Regions from separate parts of the Pseudomonas sp. SDO52101_S400 genome, predicted to be linked through region 1. Evidence: riboswitches for the same ligand, from Rfam matches in the RefSeq annotation. Region 1 holds a riboswitch; the other holds the start of a gene.
The links. A riboswitch is a leader RNA that binds a small molecule or an ion and turns the genes downstream of it on or off. The one in region 1 is predicted to bind cobalamin.
Positions count from the first base shown of each region.

Region 2: linked by a shared signal. The riboswitch ahead of ACW9HX_RS10265 (CbtB domain-containing protein) and the one ahead of cobO (cob(I)yrinic acid a,c-diamide adenosyltransferase) in region 1 are both predicted to bind cobalamin.

Region 1 covers NZ_JBSVWF010000030.1:1,062-22,299, forward strand. The annotation lists gene ACW9HX_RS16265 (cobyric acid synthase) at 1-446, opposite strand, end outside; gene cobD (threonine-phosphate decarboxylase CobD) at 443-1,453, opposite strand; gene cbiB (adenosylcobinamide-phosphate synthase CbiB) at 1,446-2,354, opposite strand; gene bluB (5,6-dimethylbenzimidazole synthase) at 2,351-3,001, opposite strand; gene ACW9HX_RS16285 (cobyrinate a,c-diamide synthase) at 2,998-4,293, opposite strand; gene cobO (cob(I)yrinic acid a,c-diamide adenosyltransferase) at 4,290-4,901, opposite strand; cobalamin riboswitch at 4,983-5,208, opposite strand; gene ACW9HX_RS16295 (hypothetical protein) at 5,375-5,959, shown strand; gene ACW9HX_RS16300 (PQQ-dependent sugar dehydrogenase) at 6,026-7,339, shown strand; gene ACW9HX_RS16305 (C40 family peptidase) at 7,409-7,945, opposite strand; gene ACW9HX_RS16310 (C40 family peptidase) at 8,164-8,781, opposite strand; gene hda (DnaA regulatory inactivator Hda) at 8,996-9,700, opposite strand; gene ACW9HX_RS16320 (AI-2E family transporter) at 9,920-10,993, opposite strand; gene ACW9HX_RS16325 (DUF2066 domain-containing protein) at 11,030-12,085, opposite strand; gene purM (phosphoribosylformylglycinamidine cyclo-ligase) at 12,462-13,520, shown strand; gene purN (phosphoribosylglycinamide formyltransferase) at 13,520-14,170, shown strand; gene ACW9HX_RS16340 (DUF3108 domain-containing protein) at 14,179-14,892, shown strand; gene ACW9HX_RS16345 (methyl-accepting chemotaxis protein) at 14,946-16,571, opposite strand; gene ACW9HX_RS16350 (OsmC family protein) at 16,949-17,365, shown strand; gene ACW9HX_RS16355 (pirin family protein) at 17,427-18,293, shown strand; gene ACW9HX_RS16360 (dienelactone hydrolase family protein) at 18,539-19,267, opposite strand; gene htpG (molecular chaperone HtpG) at 19,336-21,238, opposite strand, start outside.
Region 2 covers NZ_JBSVWF010000016.1:72-3,421, forward strand. The annotation lists gene cobM (precorrin-4 C(11)-methyltransferase) at 1-715, opposite strand, end outside; gene ACW9HX_RS10255 (cobalamin biosynthesis protein) at 809-1,222, opposite strand; gene ACW9HX_RS10260 (CbtA family protein) at 1,219-1,920, opposite strand; gene ACW9HX_RS10265 (CbtB domain-containing protein) at 1,932-2,129, opposite strand; cobalamin riboswitch at 2,252-2,470, opposite strand.

The sequences.
Region 1 (21,238 bases):
ATGTTGGCGATGTCGCCGGCACGCAGGTTGATCTCTGCCGGCGAACCCGCGCCCTCGACCATCACCAGCGGATAGGCGGCGCTCAAGCGCTCATGGGAGGCGAGCACGGCCTGCATGGCGATGGCTTTGTAGTCGTGATAGGCGACGGCGTTCATGCTGGTGACAGCCCGGCCATGGATGATGACCTGGGCGCCGGTGTCGCTGTTGGGCTTGAGCAGCACCGGGTTCATGTCGGTGTGCGGTTCAAGATGCGAGGCCTGCGCCTGCACCGCTTGGGCCCGGCCGATCTCGCCGCCATCGGCAGTCACCGCGCTGTTGAGCGCCATGTTCTGCGGTTTGAACGGCACCACGGCCACACCCTGGCGGGTTGCCCAGCGACACAGCGCCGTCACCAGCGTGCTTTTGCCGGCATCGGAGGTGGTGCCCTGCACCATTAATGTGGTCATGCTGGTTTTTTTTCCATAGAGCGGTCCAGGGCGAATGCTTGCAGGGCTTGCTCAAGACGCGCCTCATCGGCGGCATTGGCGGGCAGGCCGAAACGCAGGCTGCTGTTGTGCACGAAAAGGCGCAGGAGAATGCCGCGTCGGGCCATGAATTCGTGCAGCGCGGTCGCGTGCTCGGTGATCAGCCACTGAAACAGCGCGCAGCCGCCCTGAGGTTTGAAGCCGTAGCGTTCGAGCAGCGCAGCCAGCCGTTCACTGACCTCGTCGCTGCGGATCCGTTGGCGGGTATGGCCTTCGGTGTCTTGCAGACAAGCCTGGCCCAGCACGCGGGTCGGCCCACTGACGGCCCAGGGTCCGACCTGTTCGGCCAGCAACCGGAGCAACTTGCGTTCGGCGAGCACGAATCCCAGCCGCACACCGGCCAGACCGAAAAACTTGCCGAACGAACGCAACACGATCAGACCGACCTGATGGGCATGCGGAGCAAGGCTCAGTTGCGGCGTGTTGTCCATGAACGCTTCGTCGACCACCAGCCAGCCGCCGCGCTGGGCCAACCGCGCATGCCAGTCGAGCAACCGCGCCGGGGTCAGGTTCAGGCCCGTGGGGTTGTTCGGATTGACCACCACCAGCACGTCGAGGCTGTCGAGAAAAAAGTCGACCTCCTGCTCCAGCACTTCACGCACGATATAGCCGCTACGGCGCCAGGCTTCGGCATGCTCGGCATAACACGGCGACAGCACGCCGACCTTGCCGGCCCGACGCAATCGCGGCAGCAACTGGATGGCCATCTGCGAACCGGCCACCGGCAACACTTGCGCGGCACCGTAGTAGTCGCACGCTGCCTGCTCCAGACCGTCATCGTTCTCCGGCAAGCGCGCCCAGGCCCGCAGCGGGATGTCCGGGACCGGAAACGGCCACGGCGCCAGACCGGTGGACAGGTCGAGCCAGTCCTCTTCCGCGATGCCGTATTCGAGCGCCGCCCTGCGCAACCGGCCACCGTGCTCAAGCATAGAATTCAGCCCCCACGCAGAGAATCAGCAGCCATAACCATACCCCGCGCTGGACCAATTGCCAGCCGCGATCAATGGAATCTGCATCCGCCGGCACGCCCTCGCCCAACTGCGGACGCTCGTGCAGCTCGCCGTGGTAAATCGCCGGCCCGCCCAGCTCGACGCCCAAGGCACCTGCGCCAGCCGCCATCACCGGGCCTGCATTCGGGCTGTCCCATTTTGGCGCCTGGGTGCGCCAGCATTTCAGCGCCAGTCGGGTCTTGCCCAGCAGCGCGTAGGTCAACGCCACCAGCCGCGCAGGAATGTAGTTGAGGACGTCGTCGATCTTCGCCGCCGCCCAGCCGAAACGCTCGAAACGCTCATTGCGATAGCCCCACATCGCGTCGAGCGTGTTGCTCAGGCGATAGAGCACCACACCCGGCGCACCGGCCACAACAAACCAGAACAGCGCGGCGAACACTGCATCGCTGCCGTTCTCCAGCACCGATTCAGTGGCGGCGCGGGCGACAGCGGTGCTGTCCAGCTCACTGGTCTGGCGGCTGACCAGATAACCCACGCGCTTGCGCGCCTCTTCCAGATCATCACTGCGCAGGGCCTTGGCCACCGGCTCGACGTGCTCGCCGAGGCTGCGCATGCCGAGGGCGCAATACAGCGCAAGAATCTCGACGATCCAGCCCACATACGGCGCCCAGGACAATGCCGTGGCGAGCAGGGTCAGCGGCAGCACTGCAATCACCCACGCGGTGACGCCATGGCTGCGCCAGCCGCGCCCACCGCTATTGAATCGTTGCTCGATGCGCCCGGCGAAATTACCGAACGCCACCAGCGGATGCCAGCGTTTCGGTTCACCCAGCAGCGCATCCAGCGCAACCGCGGCGACACTCAACAACGCCACACTCATTGACTCACTCCCCAGAAATTTTCATACAGCAGCTCATTGAGCGGACGCGCCTGCGCCCACCCTTCGAGTACCAGCATCGGCGCCGGATAGAATTCCTTGACCGGCCCCAGACAAAGAACCGCCAGCGGCTTGGCCCCGGCCGGCAGTTTCAGCAGATCGGCCAGCGCCTGCGGTTCGAAGAGCGACACCCAGCCCATGCCCAGGCCTTCGGCGCGCGCGGCCAGCCACAGGTTCTGGATCGCGCAGGACAATGAGGCCATGTCCATTTCCGGCAGCGTGCGGCGACCGAAAATATGTCGCTCGCGATCATCCATCAAAGCGGCGACCAGCACTTCGGCGCAGTCGTTGATGCCTTCGACCTTAAGCTTCATGAACTCGTCGCTGCGCTCGCCGAGGGCTTCGGCGGTGCGTACGCGTTCTTCTTCAACAAGGTTCTGGATCTGGCCACGCAAGGCGCGATCGCTGATGCGGATGAAGCGCCATGGCTGCATCAGGCCGACGCTCGGTGCCTGATGTGCGGCTTCAAGCAATCGGCGAAGCAATTCAGGCTCGACCGTGCCGCCGCTGAAGTGGCGCATGTCGCGACGTTCGGCGATAGCGCGATAGACCGCTTCGCGCTCGGTTTCAGTGAATGCGTTGTCGGTCATGGCACCAACAGTGCGGCAATCGCCGACGGATTCGACGGAAAATAAAAGTGCACGTATGAGGCAGTCATCCGCCCTTGCCGATACACCGCTTCCGCACCGCGCCCGCCATTGGGGCTGTGGCCACGGGCAATCGGCGTCAGTTCGGTGGTGGTCAGGGAATGGTGATAAGTGTGGCCGCGCAGCAAGCCTTCCGGCAGTTCGACCGATTGCAGAGCCAGCGCAGCCAGACGCTTTTGCATCACCGCATCACCCTTGAGCAAACCGACCAGTTCGGCGCGAGTGCCTTCGACATCGGTCAGCGAGTCGAGCAGATACAACATGCCGCCACATTCGGCGAGCAGCGGTTTGCCGGCGGCGTGATGCGCGCGAATCGCTTTGAGCATGTCTGCGTTCTGCGACAAGGCAACGTGGTGCAATTCCGGATAACCGCCGGGCAGGTAAACGCTGTCGGCGTCGGGCAATTGCGTGTCGCGGATCGGCGAGAAGAAACGCAACTCCGCGCCCATCGCCCGCAACAGGTCGAGACTGGCGCCATAGGTGAAAGCGAAGGCTTCGTCACGGGCGACGGCAATTCGTACGCCTTCGAGCAGTCTTTCGGTCTTGACGATTTCAGGCGCGGCGAATTCGACGGCCGGTGGCAGCGCTACCTCGCAGGTGCTGGCCAGCGCTTCGGCGGCGGCGTCGAGACGCAGGTCGAGATCATTCAGTTCGCTGGCCTGCACCAGGCCGAGATGACGGCTTGGCAGTTCGATCCCGGTTTCCCGGGACAACGCGCCGTACCAGCGCAGGCCTTCGGTAAGACTGCCTTCCAGCAACTGCGCATGGCGCACGGTGCCGACGCGGTTGGCCAGCACGCCGGCGAACGGCAGGTCCGGCTGATAGCGCGCCAGGCCCAGCGCCAAGGCGCCGAATGTCTGGGCCATGGCCGTGCCGTCGATCACGCCAAGCACCGGCACGCCGAAATGCCGCGCCAGATCGGCACTTGATGGCGTGCCGTCGAACAAGCCCATCACACCTTCTATCAGGATCAGATCCGCTTCGGCGGCGGCTTCCCACAGCAATCGACGACTTTCCTGCTCGCCGACCATCCACATGTCCAGTTGATAGACCGGCGCACCGCTGGCGCGCTCGAGGATCATCGGGTCGAGAAAGTCCGGGCCGCACTTGAAAACGCGGACCTTGCGCCCCTGATTGCGGTGCAGACGGGCCAGTGCGGCAGTAACGGTGGTCTTGCCCTGACCAGAGGCCGGCGCGGCGATCAGTACCGCCGGGCAGTGACGTGGTTGATTCAAAGTTCGACGCCTTTCTGCGCTTTGATACCAGCCTGGAAGGCGTGCTTGATCATGCCCATTTCGGTGACGGTGTCGCCCATCTCGATCATTTCCGGCTTCGCGGCGCGACCGGTGACGATCACGTGCTGCATTGGCGGACGGGCCTGCAGATCGCTGAGTACCTGATCCAGATCCAAGTAACCGTGCTTGAGCGCAATGTTCAGCTCATCGAGCACCACCAGGCCGATCGTCGGGTCACGCAACAGTTCGCGGGAGACTTCCCATGCAGCCTCGGCGGCGGCGATGTCGCGCTGGCGATCCTGGGTTTCCCAAGTGAAGCCCTCGCCCATCACATGAAAACGTACCTGCTCGGGGAAACGGCGGAAGAACAGTTCCTCCCCGGTGCTGTTGCGACCCTTGATGAACTGCACCACGCCGCACTGCATGCCGTGCCCCATCGCGCGGGCGAGCATGCCGAACGCCGAGCTGCTTTTGCCTTTGCCATTGCCGGTCAACACCAGCACCAGGCCGCATTCGTCTGGCGAATTGGCGATGCGCTCGTCGATCACGGCTTTTTTGCGCTGCATGCGCGCCAGGTGGCGCTCGTCGCGCTCGGGGGAATCAGTCATGGGGGAGCTCTCCGTTGAGGCTGGATAACGGCGGGCAGGCACAAGAATAGACGGCAACAAGCCTGGCATCGCCCACCGTGATGCCGCTGGATGGATCAGGCCGGTCTCCGGGCTCATGAGCGGCCCAGGCCTGGCTGCGCGCCTTCCCGCTTTGCAGCAGTGGCATCGAACGCAGCTTTTACTCATTTACCGTTGCGGGGGCAGCGCCGGGATCGTGATGGCTCTTCGCGTGAAGACCATCCTCACCGGCTTCCCTGTTTCACTCTGTCGACAGCGGTCACAGAGCACCTGAAACAAGCCGCGAAGGTTAGAGGGTTGGGGGTGGAGCGTCAAATGAAGAGGCCCCCTGAAAGCGAATAACTGCCGTCGATCAATTATCTGACGCCAATCTTGTGCCACACTGTCAGCAGTGATATCAAAGAGCCATGCTTTTTGAATGCAGAGAGCACATCACAATAACAAGGGAGAGCACCATGCAAGGCACGATCATCAGCAATCCGCGGCTGGAATTCCTGCGCCCGGTGCTGGAACGCTGGTTTGACTGTATCGACCGTTACAACGCCGTGCGCGGCGACAACGACACGCCTTACTGGCACGACGAAAAAGCCAACCTCGGCCTTCTGTCAGCCGCCGCATGGATGGCCGAACTGGTCACCCTGCGCGATACCGCCACACGCAAGCAGAACGAGGAAGGCGAGCGCAATGCACGTGCCGACCTGTTCCTGGCCGGCCCCGAAGATCGCGCTTATATTCAGGCGACGCAGCGCTGGCCGCGCGTCAACAGCCTGAATCTGACCCAGGCCCTGGCCGATATCACCAGCGACGCCAAGCGCATCAGCTACGCCAGCGATCTCAAACTCGGCTGCCTGTTCGTCGCACCACAAAAAGCCCAGCACAGCGCCAGCCCGGAAGAACTGCAGGACATGGTCGACGACCTGCAAAAGGAACACACCTGCGCCGTGGCCTGGTACTTCCCTTACGCCTACCGCAAATTGCGCAGCGAAGCCGGCAACTACCATCCCGGTATTGCCGTGTTGTTCAAGGAGGCGCGCGGCTGAGCGGTTGAACCATCGGGCTCGCGCACTTCTCTATGATTAGGAATGCATTCATAGGGAAGATCAGTAATGCGCAAGCCCCACCTCGTTTTCGTCATCGCACTCGCCGGAGGGCTCACCGCCTGTGGTGAATCCTCCAGCCTGCAAGTCTCGGACGGCACCGGCCCGTCCCCCAAACTGCCCGAACCAAACAAGACCCTGATTCCGACGGTGAACATCGCCCCGGCGATCGGCTGGCCGGCCGGCGCGAAACCGACGCCAGCGGCAGGTACTCAAGTGGCGGCGTTTGCCGAAAATCTCGATCACCCACGCTGGCTCTACGTGCTGCCCAACGGCGATGTGCTGGTGGCGGAAACCAATGCCCCGCCAAAACCGGACGACGGCAAGGGCATACGCGGCTGGGTGATGAAAAAAGTCATGGGGCGCGCCGGCGCCGGGGTTCCCAGCCCGAACCGCATTACCCTGTTGCGCGATACCGATCACGACGGCGTGGCGGAAACCCGCACGGTGTTTCTGCAAAATCTGAATTCTCCGTTCGGCATGACCCTGGTCGGCAACGATCTGTACGTCGCCGACACCGACCGCTTGCTGCGCTTCCACTACGAACCCGGCGCAACCGAGATCAAAAGCCAGCCGATCAAGGTCGTGGATCTGCCGGGTGGCCCGCTCAACCATCACTGGACCAAGAACGTCATTGCCAGCAAGGACGGCAGCAAGCTGTACGTCACAGTCGGCTCTAACAGCAACGTCGGCGAAAACGGCCTGGATCAGGAAGAAGGTCGCGCGGAAATCTGGGAAGTGGACCGCGCCACCGGCAATCACCGGATCTTCGCCTCCGGCATTCGCAATCCCAACGGTCTGGCCTGGGAACCCAAAAGCGGCGCGCTGTGGACAGCGGTGAACGAGCGGGACGAGATCGGCAGCGACCTGGTGCCGGACTACATCACCTCGGTCAAGGACGGCGGCTTCTATGGCTGGCCATTCAGCTATTACGGCCAGCACATCGATGTGCGCGTAGAACCACAGCGGCCAGAGATGGTGGCCAAGGCCATCGCTCCCGACTACGCGGTCGGCCCGCACACCGCTTCACTGGGCCTGACCTTCGCCGAGGGCAACACACTGCCGGCGCAATTCAAGGAAGGCGCATTCATCGGCCAGCACGGCTCGTGGAACCGCAAGCCGCACAGTGGCTACAAGGTGATCTTCGTCCCGTTTGACGCCGGCAAACCGAGCGGAACGCCAGTCGATGTGCTGACCGGTTTCCTCGACAAGGACGAGAACGCTTTGGGTCGCCCGGTCGGCGTGGTGATCGACCAGCAAGGCGGGCTGCTGGTGGCAGATGATGTGGGGAACAAGGTGTGGCGAGTGTCAGCCGCCAAGTAGCCCGGCCCTGAAACAAAAAAACCTGTGGGAGCCAATGTGCTCCCACAGGTTTTTTATTGCTTCGAATGACTAGGGGTTATGCGCCAGATGCTCCGGCTGCAGCACACGCTTGGCACTCAGGTAGGCCTTCTGCCAATACGCTTTCGACAGGCTGTCCAGCTTCACCGTGCCACCGGTGGCCGGGGCGTGAACGAAGCGCCCTTCCCCGACGTAAATCCCCGCATGGCTGACCTGAGAGCCGCCATTGGTAGCGAAGAAGATCAGGTCGCCGGTCTGCAGCCCTTCCTTGCCGACATTCGGTGCCTGCATGACGATCAACTCGCGCGTGGAGCGCGGCAGGGTGATGCCAGCAGCATCGCGGTAGACGAAGCCGATCAGGCCACTGCAATCGAAGCCCGAATCCGGCGTGTTGCCACCCCAGCGATAAGGCGTGCCCACAAGCCCGAGTGCGCGGAACAGCACGTCTTCGGCGGCAGGAGAAAAGGCCTGGGAGGATCCGAACACAATCGGCGCGCGAACCACTGGGGCTGGCGGCGGAGTGCGACTGGCGCAAGCGCTGAGCAGCGCTGCGAAGAACATCAAGGTGAGGCGGGCCGACATCGTCATAAGCAGAACATCCTGATCTGGCTGCGGCTTTTACTGCCGATTCGACAGAAAACAAAACCGCCTGCGTTGGGACGCAGGCGGTTTGCCATCAATATAGATGAGGATTCTAGCGGCTACGCGGCAAACTTCAAGTAAGACTTTAACTTCACCTTGTAAAGTTTAAGTCTATTACCCCTGAAGGACCGCTTGTCGCCACGAGCGTGGCGACAAAGACGTGATTACTTGCGAGCGGTAACCACGGTTGGAGCGTTCGCCAAAGCGCGTTTGGCTTCGATGAAGGTCTTGCTCCAGTAGCTGTCACCCAGGCTGTCGATGCGGACACCGCCACTGCGACGACTGCTGGAGTGGATGAACTGGTTGTCGCCCAGATAGATCCCGGCGTGGCTTACACGACCGCGACGACCATTGGTGGCGAAGAACAGCAGATCGCCCGGCTCGAGGTTGCTGCGCGATACCAGCGGAGCATCCACGTTGATCATTTCGCGGGTAGAGCGTGGCAGGTTCATGCCGGCTTCTTCGCGGAACAGGTAGCCGATGAAACCGCTGCAATCGAACCCGGCTTCAGAGGTACCGCCGAAACGGTAACGGGTACCGATCAGGGACATGCCGCGTTCAAGAATACTGTCTGCCAGAACCGGAAGCTGGTAAGGCTTCTTGCCGTTGAAGGCGGCCAGTTCCTTTTCGGTGTCCAGCTCTTCCTGATAAATAACGGAAGACTGGGCGGTGGCAGAATTTTTAGCCTGTTGCTGCTCTTGATTAACAGGTGAATGAGCAGCGCAACCGAACAACAGGGTGACGAGTGCGAGAGGCACGAGGGGTGCGAAGCGCTTTAGCATGGGCACGACCGTGGCTGATAGTTGTAAAGAAGCCGAGACTATGCCCGCTATCAGCCTCATTTGCAAATTCAATCGATCTTTTTGTGACTTCTCGGTTTCTCGTTTACATCTAAGCGCTTAAGCCTATTTGAATCGAGACGCAGCCTGTGCAGTGCACAGGAAAGCGGATTTTCTGGCGCCTGAAATATGCCAAAACCCGCTGAAAGCCCCGGTTTTACCAGCCCAGGGTTTCCTTCAGGAAGGGAATGGTCAGCTTGCGTTGAGCCTGCAAAGAGGCCTGATCGAGTTGCTCTAGCAGGTCAAAAAGCGCGCTCATGCTGCGGGTCCCGCGAGTCAAAATAAAATGCCCGACTTCATCGGTCAGATGCAGACCGCGACGGGATGCGCGCAATTGCAAGGCACGCAATTTGTCTTCATCGGAAAGAGGACGCATCTGGAAAATCAGCGCCAGGGTCAGGCGTGATTTCAAGTCAGCCAGTTTTACCGGCAGTTCACGCGGTGATGTAGAGGCAGCGATCAGCAACCGGCGACCGCTGTCGCGCAGACGGTTGAACAGGTGAAACATCGCCTCTTCCCAGTCAGGCTTGCCGGCGATTACCTGCAAGTCATCCAGGCAGACCAGTTCGTACTGTTCAAGATTGTCGAGAATTTCGATGCCGCGATCCATCAACTCGGCCAACGGCAAGTACACCGCCGGCTCGCCCATCTGTTCGAAACGCAGGCAAGCAGCCTGCAACAGATGCGTACGCCCTACCCCGTGCTTGCCCCACAGATAAATGAGGCTTTCGGTCCAGCCGGCGTCGGCTTCGCATAGACGCTCGACATAGCCGAGTGCAGCGGCATTTGCGCCTGGGTAGTAGTTGATGAAGGTGGCGTCGTCACGCAGACGCACACCTAGGGGCAGCTGAATCGGTTTCATGCTGACTGAACAGTTCCCAAGGAACCGTTAGTGGCCTCTGTGTAAAGTGTGCGAAGTTTATACCCGTGAAGCGGAGCGCACAATGCGACAGACCCCAAGCAAAATCAAAGGTTTGCGTTAACACGCTGGTTTTATGACAGTTTCTTTGGCGCACGGGTGCCAGCATTGCCTGCATGAGACGGGCCAACCCGGCAATCCACCGGGCGCCCCTTCACCGCCTTACAGCTTCGGATCATCCACTCCGCTATACATATCGGAGTCCTTGTACAAGTCATGGACGTGGCGCACCAACACCATGATCACCGCCGCCACCGGTAACGCCAGCAGCACACCCGTGAAGCCGAACAGCTCGCCGCCCGCCAGGATCGCAAAGATCACCGCCACCGGATGCAGGCCGATTCGATCACCGACCAGCAATGGGGTCAGCACCATGCCTTCCAGCGCCTGACCGACCATGAACACCGCCACGATCCCGATCATCGGATACAGATCACCACCGAACTGGAACAGCCCGGCAATCAACGCCGCACCGATCCCGATCACAAACCCCATATATGGCACGATGGCCGCCAGACCGGCGATCAGGCCGATCAACAGGCCCAGTTCCAGGCCGACAATCATCAGGCCCGCCGCATAGATCACGCCCAACGCCAGCATCACCAGCAACTGGCCGCGCACGAAAGCGCCAAGCACCTCGTGACACTCGCCAGCCAGAGCCACCACACGCTCTTCGCGGTCACGCGGCAACAGGCTGCGGATCTTGGCCATCATCACGTCCCAGTCGCGCAGCAAGTAGAAACTCACCACCGGGATCAGCACCAGATTCGCCAACCAGCCGATCAGCGCCAGACTTGAGGCCGTGGCCTGACTCAGCACCACACCGACGATGTCGGTGGTCTGGCCCATGTGTTCGGTGATCGCCGCCTTGACCTTGTCGAATTTCCAGAAGCCCTCCGACAGCCCCAGCTTCGACTGCGCCCATGGCAGCGCCGTGTGCTGCAGCCAGTCGAGCATCTGCGGTGCCAGCTCATACAGGCGCAGTAACTGCTTGGCGAGCATCGGCACCAGCACCAGCAACAGCGTGGTGACGATCAGGGTGAACAAGGCGAACACCGCAATCACGCCCCAGGTGCGGGACAAGCCAAGCCGCTCAAGACGATCCACCAAAGGGTCGAACAGATAAGCGAGCAACAGCGCCACCAGAAACGGCGTGAGGATCGGATGCAGCAACCAGACAAACGCGCAAAGCAGGAGCACCCCACCGAGCCAGAACCAACGCCGCGTATCGGCCATGTAACACTCCATTGCTTCTATATATGAAAGAAAAACCTACCAGCGAAACCGCAACGACGGCGCCGCAGGTGCCGGTGCCGGCGCAACGACAGGCGCACCGCCCGGCACTGCGGGTTGCGGAGCCACCGGAGCCGGCGCCTCAGCCGGCATTTCCTGCAACTTCGCCAGCGACAACTGTGCCCGCAGTTGGTCGGCACTGCCGTTCACCCGATACACAATGCGATCGGCATCGACACTCTGCAGCCGCACACCAAATGGCTCAAGCATCCGCAACAACGTCGCGTAATGCTCCAGATTCATGCCTTGCACTTCCAGAGTCTGCTGACCCGAAGCGCCAGGCTTGGCGACAAAACGAGGCGCCAGACGCTCGGCGACCGCCAGCATCACAGCATCGGCGACGGCGGCTTGATCAGCCCCTTGCACGCTGCCGGCTTCCTTTTGATCGCCCAGCCACAAATGCCATTTGGCTTGCCACTGACCGCCTTCTTCGCGTGCATGCACGGCGAGCAAGGCGTCAGCGCTGTAACGCTCAGAAGCTGCATGCAACGGCGCGGGATCGGTGCCTTCGAGCGTTGGCGCGGTCGCGACCAGTTGCTCGCTCAGATCCGCCAGCGGCAGGCGCAACGGCAACCCTCGGTGCTGGGCGGCACGCCGCAATGGCGCGGCACTGGCCTGACCGTCGCCCACCAGGCTCGAACCTTCGGCGGAGTCGTTCAGCCACCAGCTCAGGATCGACGGCCGGCTCGCGCCCCACAGCGCCAGCCCGGCGCGGCGCAATGCCTGCTCGGTGGTGGCCGGGTCGAAATCGACCTTCAACACTTCAGGCGGCCCGGCATCGAAGCCAAACTGACTGATGATCTGCTGCGGATCCTTGCGAATCGGCGCCAGCCCGGGGTTCTGTGGCGCCTTCGGGTCACCGGTGAGACGCAACACCAGCGTGTCGAGCGCGGACTGGGTGGCGCGATCACGCTCCTCCGGCGACTGGCCGTTGACCGGTTCGCGCACCTGATAAAGCCCTTTGACGTTTTCGGCCTGGCTCGCCAGGCTGACCAGAGACAAGCAGCCCACAAACAGCAATTTAAACAAACGCATGGAGAATTCCCGTCGACAAGAGCGGCTGGAACAGGCCGCGTGAAACGGATTGAGCAAGCCTGTGACCACTGGCCGTTGCAAAACATTCACACGCTGGCGATAAGTTTTTGCACAGCCCTAACGATAGACGGTTCCTTATACAGGCACCCGTGATGTCACCCACAGCTTCATTTGCAAAAAATTTCGGCCGATATGCCCCTGCCCGTCGGCGTGAGGATGGCCGCTGCCCCTCAAGCCTGATAAAATCGCGCGCCTTCGCAGACCGGCAACAGCCGGGCACCCCGAACTTCGCGTGAGGCAATCGCCCCTGTCGGATTCGGCGTTCCCGCTGGACTCGGTCGTTACCCCTGAATCCCCTCCCCTAAAGGCCTGGATCATGAGCAAGCAACCCTCCCTGAGCTACAAGGACGCCGGTGTAGACATCGACGCCGGTGAAGCATTGGTCGAACGCATCAAGAGCGTCGCCAAGCGCACTGCGCGCCCGGAAGTCATGGGCGGACTGGGCGGTTTCGGCGCCCTCTGCGAAATCCCGGCCGGCTACAAGCAGCCAGTACTGGTTTCCGGCACTGACGGCGTTGGCACCAAGCTGCGTCTGGCGCTGAACCTGAACAAGCACGACAGCATCGGCCAGGATCTGGTCGCCATGTGCGTCAACGACCTGGTGGTGTGCGGCGCCGAGCCGCTGTTCTTCCTCGACTACTACGCCACCGGCAAGCTGAACGTCGACGTTGCCGCCACTGTCGTCACCGGTATCGGTGCCGGCTGCGAACTGGCCGGTTGCTCCCTGGTCGGCGGCGAAACCGCTGAAATGCCTGGCATGTACGAAGGCGAAGACTACGACCTGGCCGGCTTCTGCGTCGGCGTCGTGGAAAAAGCGGAAATCATCGACGGCTCGAAAGTGGCCACCGGTGACGCCCTGATCGCCCTGCCATCGTCCGGCCCACACTCCAACGGCTACTCGCTGATCCGCAAGATCATCGAAGTGTCCGGCGCCGACATTGAAACCGTTCAGCTCGACGGCAAGCCGCTGACCGAACTGCTGATGGCCCCGACCCGCATCTACGTGAAGCCGCTGCTCAAGCTGATCAAGGACACCGGCGCCGTCAAGGCCATGGCCCACATCACCGGCGGCGGCCTGCTGGACAACATCCCGCGCGTTCTGCCAAAAGGCGCTCAAGCCGTGGTTGACGTGGCCAGCTGGACTCGCCCGGCGGTCTTCGACTGGCTGCAAGAGAAAGGCAACGTTGACGAAACCGAGATGCACCGCGTGCTGAACTGCGGCGTGGGCATGGTGATCTGCGTGGCTCAGGAGCACGTTGAAGTTGCCCTGAACACCCTGCGTGACGCTGGCGAACAGCCTTGGGTCATCGGCCAGATCGCTGCCGCTGCCGAAGGCGCTGCACAGGTCGAGCTGAAAAACCTCAAGGCTCACTAATGCCTAATACCTGTGATGTCGTGGTGCTGTTGTCCGGCACCGGCAGTAACTTGCAGGCTCTGATCGACAGCACGCGGACTGGCGACAGCCCGGTCCGCATCGCTGCGGTGATTTCCAACCGCGCCGACGCCTACGGCCTGCAACGCGCCAGCGACGCGGGTATAGCCACCCGCTCGCTGGATCACAAGGGATTCGAGGGCCGCGAGGCCTTCGATGCCGCCCTGATCGAACTGATCGACGCCTTCAAGCCCAAACTCGTGGTACTGGCCGGTTTCATGCGCATTCTCAGTGCTGACTTCGTCCGTCATTACCAGGGTCGCCTGCTCAACATCCACCCGTCGCTGCTACCCAAATACAAAGGGTTACACACTCATCAGCGCGCGCTGGAGGCCGGCGACGCCGAACACGGCTGCTCCGTGCACTTCGTCACCGAGGAACTCGATGGCGGACCACTGGTCGTACAGGCAGTAATACCGGTAGAGTTGCACGATTCGCCGCAGAGTCTGGCGCAACGGGTTCACGTTCAGGAACACCTGATCTACCCGATGGCCGTACGCTGGTTTGCCGAAGGACGGCTGACCCTCGGCGAGCAAGGTGCTTTACTGGATGGCCAGTTACTCGGGGCCAGCGGTCACTTGATTCGAAACTAGGAGATTTTATGCGTCGCGCCCTGCTCTTCGCTTGCGCTCTGCTCGCCCTGCCTTTCGCCCAGGCGGCAGACCTTCAACCGTTCTCCGCCAGCTACACAGCCGACTGGAAACAGTTGCCCATGAGCGGCACTGCCGAACGCAGTCTGACCAAGGAAGCCAACGGCGTCTGGAAGCTCACCTTCAAGGCTTCGATGATGATCGCCAGCCTGTCCGAGGAAAGCACCCTGACCCTGGACAAGGACACCCTGCTCCCGCAGTCCTACCACTTCGAACGTGGCGGTCTGGGCAAAGCGAAAAAGGCTGATCTGGACTTCGACTGGACCACCAAAATGGTCACCGGCACCGATCGCGGCGACGCGGTGAAAGTCCCGCTGAACCGTGGCATGGTCGACAAGTCCACTTACCAGCTTGCACTTCAGCATGACGTTGCCTCCGGCAAGAAGACCATGAGCTATCAAGTGGTCGACGGTGGCGATGTCGATACCTATGACTTCCGCGTCCTGGGTACCGAGAAAGTCGAAACCAAGGCTGGCAAGATCGACGCCATCAAGGTCGAGCGCGTGCGCGACCCGACGCAAAGCAAACGCACCACCGTGATGTGGTTCGCCAAGGACTGGGACTACCTGCTGGTCCGCCTGCAACAGGTCGAAACCGACGGCAAGGAGTACAACATCATGCTCCTGGACGGCACGGTCAACGGCAAGACTGTCAAAGGCAGCTGATCCAACAAAAAGCCCCGCAAATGCGGGGCTTTTTTTCGCCTGTCGATCGGTGATCAAACCGAGAACTTCGCCACCATGTTGTTCAGATCCACCGCCAGCCGCGACAATTCCTGGCTCGCGGCGCTGGTCTGATTGGCCCCGGCCGAAGTCTGCATCGCCAGATCGCGGATGTTCATCAGATTGCGGTCCACCTCCCGCGCCACCGCGGCCTGCTCTTCCGACGCACTGGCGATCACCAGATTGCGCTCATTGATCAGGGTGAACGCCGAAGCAATTTCCTCCAGCGCCACCCCGGCAGCTTTCGCCAGATCGAGCGTCGAACGCGCACGGACATTGCTTTGCTGCATCGAACTGACCGCCGAATCGGTGCCCTGCTGGATGCCGCCGATCATCTGTTCGATTTCCTGAGTCGACTGCTGAGTGCGATGGGCCAACGCCCGGACCTCATCGGCCACCACCGCGAAACCACGCCCGGCGTCACCGGCGCGTGCCGCTTCGATCGCTGCGTTCAATGCCAGGAGATTGGTCTGTTCGGCAATCGAGCGGATCACCTCCAGCACTTTGCTGATGCTGTAGACCTTCTGCGCCAGATCCTCCACCTGCGTGGCATTGGCAGTGACATCGTCCGCCAGCAGCTCGATGGACGACACGGTCTGCTGCACTTGCTCACGGCCATGCTGGGCGATGCGGTCCGACTCGCGCGACGCCTCGGAAGTCGCCACGGCGTTGCTGGCAACCTCCTCCACCGCAGCGGTCATCTGATTCACCGCCGTAGCGGCCTGCTCGATCTCCAGGCTCTGCTGATGCAACCCGCGCGTCGCATCTTCGGTCACGCAGCTCAGCTCTTCAGAAGCCGAGGCCAATTGACTGGAAGACTCCGAAATCCGCCGGATGGTGTCGCGCAGGTTGTGCTGCATGCTTTTGAGCGCGTGCAGCAGCCGCGCCGGCTCATCCTTGCCGATAATACTGATATCGCCAGTCAGGTCGCCGCCAGCCACCACTTCGGCAACCCCCAGCGATTGCGAGAGCGGCACCACGATGCTGCGGGTCAGCAGCAGCGCCAGACCAATGGTGATCAACGCAGTGATACCGATCATCACTCCGACCCAAACCCGCGAATTGATGAACACCAGGCGCGCAGCCTCAGTGGCGAGGTTGGCATTGTGCTTGTTCAGCTCCACCAGCTCTTTAAGGGTCACAGCAATGTCATCGGCCAGCGGGCTCATCTGCGCATTGAGAATGCTCGCCGCCTCTTCCACCCGGTTTTGGGCCGACAGCGCCATCACTTGGGCCTGAAACTCCAAATACTTGTGTTCGGCCACCTTGAAGCGGTCGAACAGCGCCCGCTCTTCCGGCAACACGATCAACACGTCGTAGCGCTGCTGGGCCTCGCTCAACACACCGCGCAGCTCGTTGAGCTTGCCGACATTCTGATCAAGCGCCTGAGGATCGCGATTGAGCAGCAGGCGCATGGTCAGGGCGCGCAGGCGCAGCATGTCCTGACTCATTTCACCCACCGCCATCACACTCGGCAGCCAGTTGTTGTCGACCTCATCGGACTGGGCACGCATGTTCGACATCTGCATCAGGGCGAACGCGCCAAGGCCAAACACCATCAGCGCCAACAGGCCGAAGCCCAGCCCCGCACGGGGGGCAATATTGAGACTACGGATACTCATTGCTCTGGTTCCTTCCAAAAGCGCTGCATCAACCCTGCAGCTGGCTGCTTTAGAAGGTATCGGCCCGGCGAAAATTTGCGTAAGACCAAAACGTGATATCAAAAGGCCTTAATACTTCGAACTCTCGGCATTAACGATTCAGCGAAGGTTTGCCGGACTTGAACGCTGTTCGCGGCAAGATCAACGGCAAGTTACCTGTAAACCTTGAAACAGGTCGACAGACGAAACACCGACACAAGTATTCCTCGGCCTACCGGCATAACCTGCCGCCCTGCCGCGCACCGGCAAGAAAGTGGAACGCGCCCCCTGTGGGAATGCTCTATACCTGCAAGGTCTTATTTGATCGAATGACTTTTCCTACTGCTTGCGAGGTTCACATGACCGTCACCGTCAATACCATCTCCGCCGAAGGTTTCCGTCACACCGTCCAGATCGATGAGCATGAACTGTTTGCCGATGTTCCGACGACTGCCGGCGGCGAAGGCTCGGCTCCGGAGCCGCACGATTATTTCGACGCCGCCCTCGGTGCCTGCAAGGCCCTGACGCTGAAGTTGTACGCAAAGAAAAAAGACATCCCGCTCACTGGCGTCGGTGTCGAGGTCAAGCGCGACAACAGCCAGGAACAGAAAGGCAAATACGCCCTGCACGTCACCCTGACGCTAAAAGGTGTACTCACCGACGCACAGCGCGAAGAACTGTTGCGAGTCGCTGATCGCTGCCCGATCCACAAACTGATGACCACCAGCGAAGTCACCATCGAAACCCATGCCCCACAAGGCTTCGACAGCCAGTAATCACCAAGACGACACCGGCGGGTTATGCTCCACGCATCACCCGCTCAGCCTGGAATGGACCATGGACACCCAACCCCTGATCATCCGCCCACGCGCCGAAGACGTCGAAGGGCAGCCGATCCTGCGCCCGTTGCCGTCAGCAAAATGCCGCAGCGTCGGGCCCTTCGTGTTTTTCGATCACATGCTTGAAACGGTTTATCCCGCCGGCAAAGGGATGAACATCCGACAGCATCCGCACATCGGCCTGTCGACCCTGACCTATTTGTTCGAGGGGCAGATCCAGCACAAGGACAGCCTCGGCTCCGATCAAGTCGTCAGCGCCGGCGATGTCAGCTGGATGACGGCAGGCAGCGCGATCGCCCACGTCGAGCGCACACCCGAACCGCTGTGGGAACAAAGCTTCAAGATGCACGGGCTGCAAATCTGGCTCGCCTCGCCCAAGGAACACGAACAGGGTCCCGGGCATTACAGCCATCACCCGGCGTCGACATTGCCGGTCAGCGATAACCTCGGCGTGCAGATCCGCATGATTGCCGGGTCAGGCTTTTGTCTGGAATCACCGGTGCCGGTGCTTTCTCCGACGCTGTATGCCGAACTGAAGATGCAGACTGCAACCACCCTGCTGATCCCGACCGAACATGACGAGCGGGCGCTCTATGTGTTGAGCGGCGATGTGCAGTTGAATGGCGAAGCGGTCGAGCCGCATGCGCTGGTGGTGTTGCCGGCCGGGGAAGAGATGAGCCTGTTCGCCGAGAGCGACAGTCATGCCGTACTGTTCGGCGGCGCACCACTGGACGGGCCACGGCGGATCAACTGGAATTTCGTTGCGAGCGATCCGGCGGCCATCGATGAGGCGCGGCGCAAGTGGGCGGTTGGGGATTGGCCGACGGTGCCGGGGGAAGTCGAGCGGATTGAATTGCCGCGTTAACCGCCTGCCCTCACCCCAGCCCTCTCCCAAGGGTAGAGGGAGCCGACCGAGGTGTCTTGCATCATACTTCGACCTGAAAGACCGAGTCGATTATGGATTCAGCTAAGCAAGCTCAGGTCGGCGTAGTTCTGGAATATGCCCCAATCAGTCCCCTCTCCCTCAGGGAGAGGGTTAGGCGGGCGGCGTTCCGATGAGGGGCTTTTGCTCTTAAGGCTTTTGCTCTTAAGGCTTTTGCTCTTCAGGCTTCAACCCTTGAACACTTCTTCCAGCAAGTCATGCATCGACCTGAACGCCCGCGCAGCGGTTTTCGCGTCGTACATCATCTTGCCCGGCACGTTGGCGTGCGGATCGGTGAACGAGTGCACTGCGCCGCCGTAGCTCAGCAATTGCCAGTCCACGCCAGCCGCATTCATCTCGTCTTCAAATGCCGGCAACTGCTCTTTCGGTACCAGCGGATCAGAAGCGCCGTGCATCACCAGCACCGAGCCCTTGATGTTCTTCGCATCCGCCGGGTTCGGCGAATCCAGCGTGCCGTGGAACGATACCGCAGCCTTGACCGCTGCACCGGTACGGGCCAGATCCAGTGCACAGCAACCGCCGAAGCAGAAACCGAACACCGCCAGTTTCGAAGTATCGACTGCGGCTTCGCCCTGCTTCTGCAATTGTTCGAACGCAGCCTGCATACGCTTGCGCAGCAACGCACGGTCATTCTTCAGCGGCATCATCGCCGCGCCAGCCTGATCGCCGTTCTGCGGACGCACCGCTTGCCCGTACACATCGGCGATCAGCACCACGTAGCCCTTGGCCGCCACCGATTTGGCGATCTCTTCAGCGCCAGCGCTGACACCCATCCAGTTCGGCGCCATCAGCAGGCCCGGACGCGCGCCCTTGTGCTCGGCGTCGAACGCCAGGCGACCTTCATAAGGCTGGCCGTCAATCTGATAGACCACGGAACGTACAGTGACTTGGCTCATTTCTGACTCCAGATTGGTTGAATTCCAGAATGAAAAAACCCGCCGAAGCGGGTTTTTCTACAGCTTGATCAGGCCGACAGCTCGACCAGCAGCTTGTTCAGACGGGTCACGTAAGCGGCCGGGTCTTTCAAGCTGTCACCCGCCGCCAGGGCGGCCTGGTCGAAGAGGATGTGCGCCAGGTCGCTGAAGCGATCTTCGCTGGCCTCTTTGTCGAGCTTTTCGATCAGCAGATGTTTCGGGTTGAATTCGAAGATCGGCTTCGAATCCGGCACCTTCTGCCCGCTGGCTTCGAGGATCTGACGCATTTGCAGACCCAGGTCCTGCTCGCCGATGGCCAGAATGGCCGGCGAATCGGTCAGGCGATGGGAAACCCGGACTTCGGCAACGGCCTCGCCCAATGCGGTTTTCAGACGCTCGACCAGACCTTCTTTCGACTTGGCGACTTCTTCCGCGGCCTTTTTGTCCTCTTCCGAGTCCAGGCTGCCCAGGTCCAGGTCACCGCGCGCGACGTCGACAAAGCTCTTGCCGTCGAATTCGCTGAGGTAGCTCATCAGCCACTCGTCGATGCGGTCGGTCAGCAGCAGCACTTCGATGCCTTTCTTGCGGAAGACTTCCAGATGCGGGCTGTTTTTGACCTGCGCGTAAGTCTCGCCGGTCAGGTAGTAGATCTTGTCCTGACCTTCCTTGGCGCGTGCCAGGTAGTCAGCCAGACCGACGATCTGCTCGCCGTCGCCTTCAGTCGTCGATGCAAAACGCAGCAGACCGGCGATTTTTTCCTTGTTGGCGAAATCTTCTGCCGGGCCTTCTTTCATGACCTGACCGAAGTTTTTCCAGAAGCCTTTGTATTGCTCAGGCTCGTTCTTCGCCAGTTTTTCCAGCATGTCCAGCACGCGCTTGGTCAGCGCCGACTTCATCGAATCGATGATCGGGTCTTTCTGCAGGATTTCCCGCGACACGTTCAGCGACAGGTCGTTGGAGTCGACCACGCCCTTGATGAAGCGCAGGTACAGCGGCAGGAACGACTCGGCCTGATCCATCACGAACACGCGCTGTACGTAGAGCTTCAGGCCTTTCGGCGCTTCACGCTGGTACAGATCGAACGGTGCGCGAGCCGGCACGTACAGCAGCGAGCTGTACTCGAGCTTGCCTTCGACCTTGTTGTGGCTCCACGACAGCGGGTTTTCGAAGTCGTGGGCGATGTGTTTGTAGAACTCCTGGTATTCCTCGTCCTTCACTTCGGTGCGAGGACGGGTCCACAGGGCGCTGGCACGGTTGACGGTTTCCCACTCAACGGCTGGCTTCTCTTCGCCTTCGGCAGCGGCCACTTCTTTTGGCAGCTCGATCGGCAGCGCGATATGGTCGGAGTACTTCTTGATGATGTTGCGCAGACGCCAGCCATCGGCGAACTCGTCTTCACCGGATTTCAGATGCAGGACGATGCGGGTGCCGCGCTCTGGCTTGTCGATGGTGGCGACTTCGAACTCGCCCTCGCCTTTCGACGACCAGTGCACGCCTTCGCTGGCGGCGGTGCCGGCGCGACGGCTGTACACGTCAACTTTGTCGGCAACGATGAAGGCGGAGTAGAAGCCCACACCGAACTGGCCGATCAGGTGCGAATCCTTTTTCTGATCGCCCGAGAGATTCTTCATGAAATCGGCGGTGCCGGATTTGGCGATGGTCCCCAGGTGGGTGATCACATCGTCACGGTTCATGCCGATACCGTTGTCTTCGAGGGTGACGGTCTTGGCGTCCTTGTCGAAGCTCACACGGATTTTCAGTTCAGCGCCACCTTCGAGCAACTCAGGCTTGGCCAGGGCTTCGAAGCGCAATTTGTCGACGGCGTCGGAGGCGTTCGAGATCAATTCGCGAAGGAAGATTTCCTTGTTGGAATACAGCGAATGGATCATGAGGTGCAGCAGTTGCTTCACCTCGGTCTGGAAGCCCAGGGTTTCCTTTTGAGTTTCCACACTC
Region 2 (3,350 bases), on a different contig from region 1:
GATACAGCGACGACTCGCTGAAGTGATCGCTGCCCAGCACCCGTCCGACCAGAATCAGCGCCGTACGCCGGAAACCTTTGGCGGCCACCTTCGCGGCGATATCGTCCAGCGTCCCCACTACCCAGTCCTGATCCGGCCACGTCGCCCGGTGAATCACCGCGATCGGGCAATCTGCGCCGTAATGCGGCAGCAGTTCGGCGAGGATCTTCTCCAGATGATTGACCCCCAGATGAATCGCCATGGTCGCCCCGTGTTGCGCCAGGCTGCCCAGTTCCTCCCCGGCGGGCATTGCGGTCTTGTCCGCGTATCGCGTCAGGATCACGCTTTGCGAGATGTCCGGCAGCGTGAGCTCGGCGCCCAATAGAGCAGCGCAGGCAGCGGTGGCGGTGACGCCGGGGATGATCTCGAACGGGATGTCCAGCTCGCGCAGATAACGGATCTGCTCGCCGATGGCGCCATACAGGCTCGGATCGCCCGAATGCACGCGCGCTACATCCTGGCCCTTGGCGTGGGCGGTCTTGATCAGGTCGATGATTTGTTCCAGATGCAGTTCGGCGCTGTTGGCCACGGTTTCGGCGCAATGACCTTCCAGTACCGCCGCCGGTACCAGCGAGCCTGCATAGATGATCACCGGGCAGCTGCGAATCAGTCGCTGGCCTTTTACAGTGATCAGTTCCGGGTCGCCGGGGCCGGCGCCGATGAAGTAGACGGTCATCGTTGAGTCCTGTGAAAAACAAGGGCAGGTCGGTGCTTCACAAGCTCTTCAGATGAAGAACGCTCATGATCGAAAGCGGGAATTATCGGGATTTTACGCCGCGCCGGCCAATGCCAGTGTTGCCTGAGCGTACTTTTGCCGGGAAATCAGCAGTTTTGCCGGGGCCTGAATCAACTGTTCGGCGAGCGCCAGTGCGGCACTTTCCGCCACGCCGTAGCAGCCGGTGCGTTCGAAGGCGATTTGCGAATGGTGGCTGAGTCGTTGCTGGTAACTGGCCAGTTCTTCACTACTGAAGTACAGCAAGGGCAGCGCCAGTTGTGCCGCCAGTTCTTGCAGGCCGGGTTCGTCGCGTTTGAGGTCGATACTGGCCAGGGCCTTGACGGTTTCCAGTTCAATGCGATGAGCCTGCAGGGCCTGGTCGAGCAGCGCGCGCAGCGTACTGGCCGGGCAGCCGCGCTGGCAGCCCAGGCCGACCACGAAGGTCGGCGCTGCGCTGTCATCGGTCATGCGTGGTATTGACCATCGCTTTTGCGGCGGAACAACCAGGCGCTGATCAGGCCCAGGGCCAGCCAGAACGCTACGTTGGTCAGCTGCGAAGCGATTTTGAACTGAGCTTCCAGTGCTTCCGGAGCGAGCATCGAGTGCACTTCCGGTTGCGGGGCGCCAATCACGTGCGGCACAGCGAGGATCGCCACGCCGAGGATCTTCAGCAGCCAGTTGCCACCGAACGCGATCAACGCCAGGCCGACAGCGGTCGAAGCGGCGGTGCCGATCCACCACATCTGCCGCGACGCCAGGTCCGCGGCGGCGGTGCCCGGCAGTTCAGGCGGCAAGCCCAGTGTCGGCGCGAGGACGAAAGTCGCATAACCGGCCAGCCCCCAGAGCAGGCCTTGCGAGGTCTTGGTCGGTGCACGCAGGGTGTAGAGGCCGGCCAGCATCAAGGCGAAACCCACGGCAACCACCAGATTGCCGCCGGTGGTGGACACCACGCGCTGCCAGCCGTTTTCCGGCTCCCAGGCTTCGGCATCGTGGGTGTGGGCGGCGGTGCCGGCGGCGTGCTCGTGGACTTCGGCGACTGGCTCGGCTTTCTCGAAGGTTTCAGCCTGAAGAATCAGCGGCGAAACCCAGAAGCTTTGCAGCAAGGTCAGGAACAGGGCGGCCAGAAGGCCGGTGAAACCTGCGGTCTGCGCTATACGCTTGATCATGTCGTCAGGTCTCAGTGGCACGGGAACGCGGCGCTGTGGCGGGTATCGTGCGCGGCGTTGTGAACCGCTTCGATGTGCGAGAAACCGGCGAAATAGACCAGGCTTGCACCCAGGATCGATGCGAAGATCGCAGCGGTCAGACGTTGGCTCAGGGTGGTGGTGCTGGAGATTTTGTCCGTGTTGCTGCCGGTGCTGCTGATGATCGACATGGCGCTTCCCTCTGGAGTGTCAGCGGGTGAATGGAGCGCATGAAAACCCCTGCGGGTCGGGCGCGCAGAGGTTAGAACAGCGCCCGCCCACCGCGGGTTTGTTATGTTCAGTGACGCAAGGTGCGCACTGTGTGTTGCGGGCCGGTCTCCGGGCTCACGAGGGGTGGCTGTCTGCCGACCTGCAAGCGTCACCTTCCCATGCCGGGGCACAGTGGATCTGACGCTTCGCTCGCTTACCGTTGCGGGGGCAGCACCGGACTGACATGGCTTTAGAGTAAAGCACATGATTCACCGGTTTCCCGTTTCACCCTGTGAAGGGCACCCGTAACAAGTTGTGTAGGAGACCATGAGGGGGGGATTTGAGTCAATTGGGATTGGGGGCAGATCCGTTGCTGCGGTTATGGCTGCTTAGGGTTCCGCCCTTACGGCGGGTCACTTTTTCCAAACGCCGAAAAAGTAACCAAAAAGGCTTTACCCTGACGTACGGCCCTCGCTGTGGCTCGGGTTCCTTCGCTCCGGGATTGATCCGGGGGCATCGCCTACGGTTTGCTTCGCTGCACCTCCTCTCGATGCATGCGGCTGCGCCGCACGGTCGCTGCGCTCCCACCCCCGGATCAATCCCTCCACTCAGCCTGCCGACGGGCCTTGAGATCAAAAGCTTTACTCGAGCTAACGCTCATCGTGTTGAGTGGGGAGGAGCGGGGCGTGTTCGGCTTTGGTTTTGTGGTGGGTTTACCCCTCACCCCCAGCCCTCTCCCCAAGGAGAGGGAGCCGATTGGTGTGCTTTTCAAAGCCTGAGTTCAACACGGTATCGCACGTCGGCGTATCTCTCCCAAACAACTCGGTCAGTCCCCTCTCCCTCTGGGAGAGGGCTAGGGTGAGGGGCTCTTGATGGGGCTTTTGATTTTTTGCTCCTTCGGCAGGCCGAGCGGAGGTGTCCATCAGGGGGTAGGCGCGCAGCGCCGTGCGGCGAAGCCGCATACATCGAGAGGAGGTGCAGCGAAGCAAACCGTAGGCGATGCCCCCTGATGGACACCGTAGCGAGGGAACACTGAGCCTCAGCGAAGTGCCGTACGCCGGGGCAAAAGCCTTTTGCTTACTTTTCGGCGTTTGGAAAAGTGAGTCGCTGTAAGAGCGAAACCGCCAGCGGCAGCACCCGAAGCAACGGATATGCTCTCGTTCCCAAACTCCACGAACCATTGACCCATCCCCACACCCTGC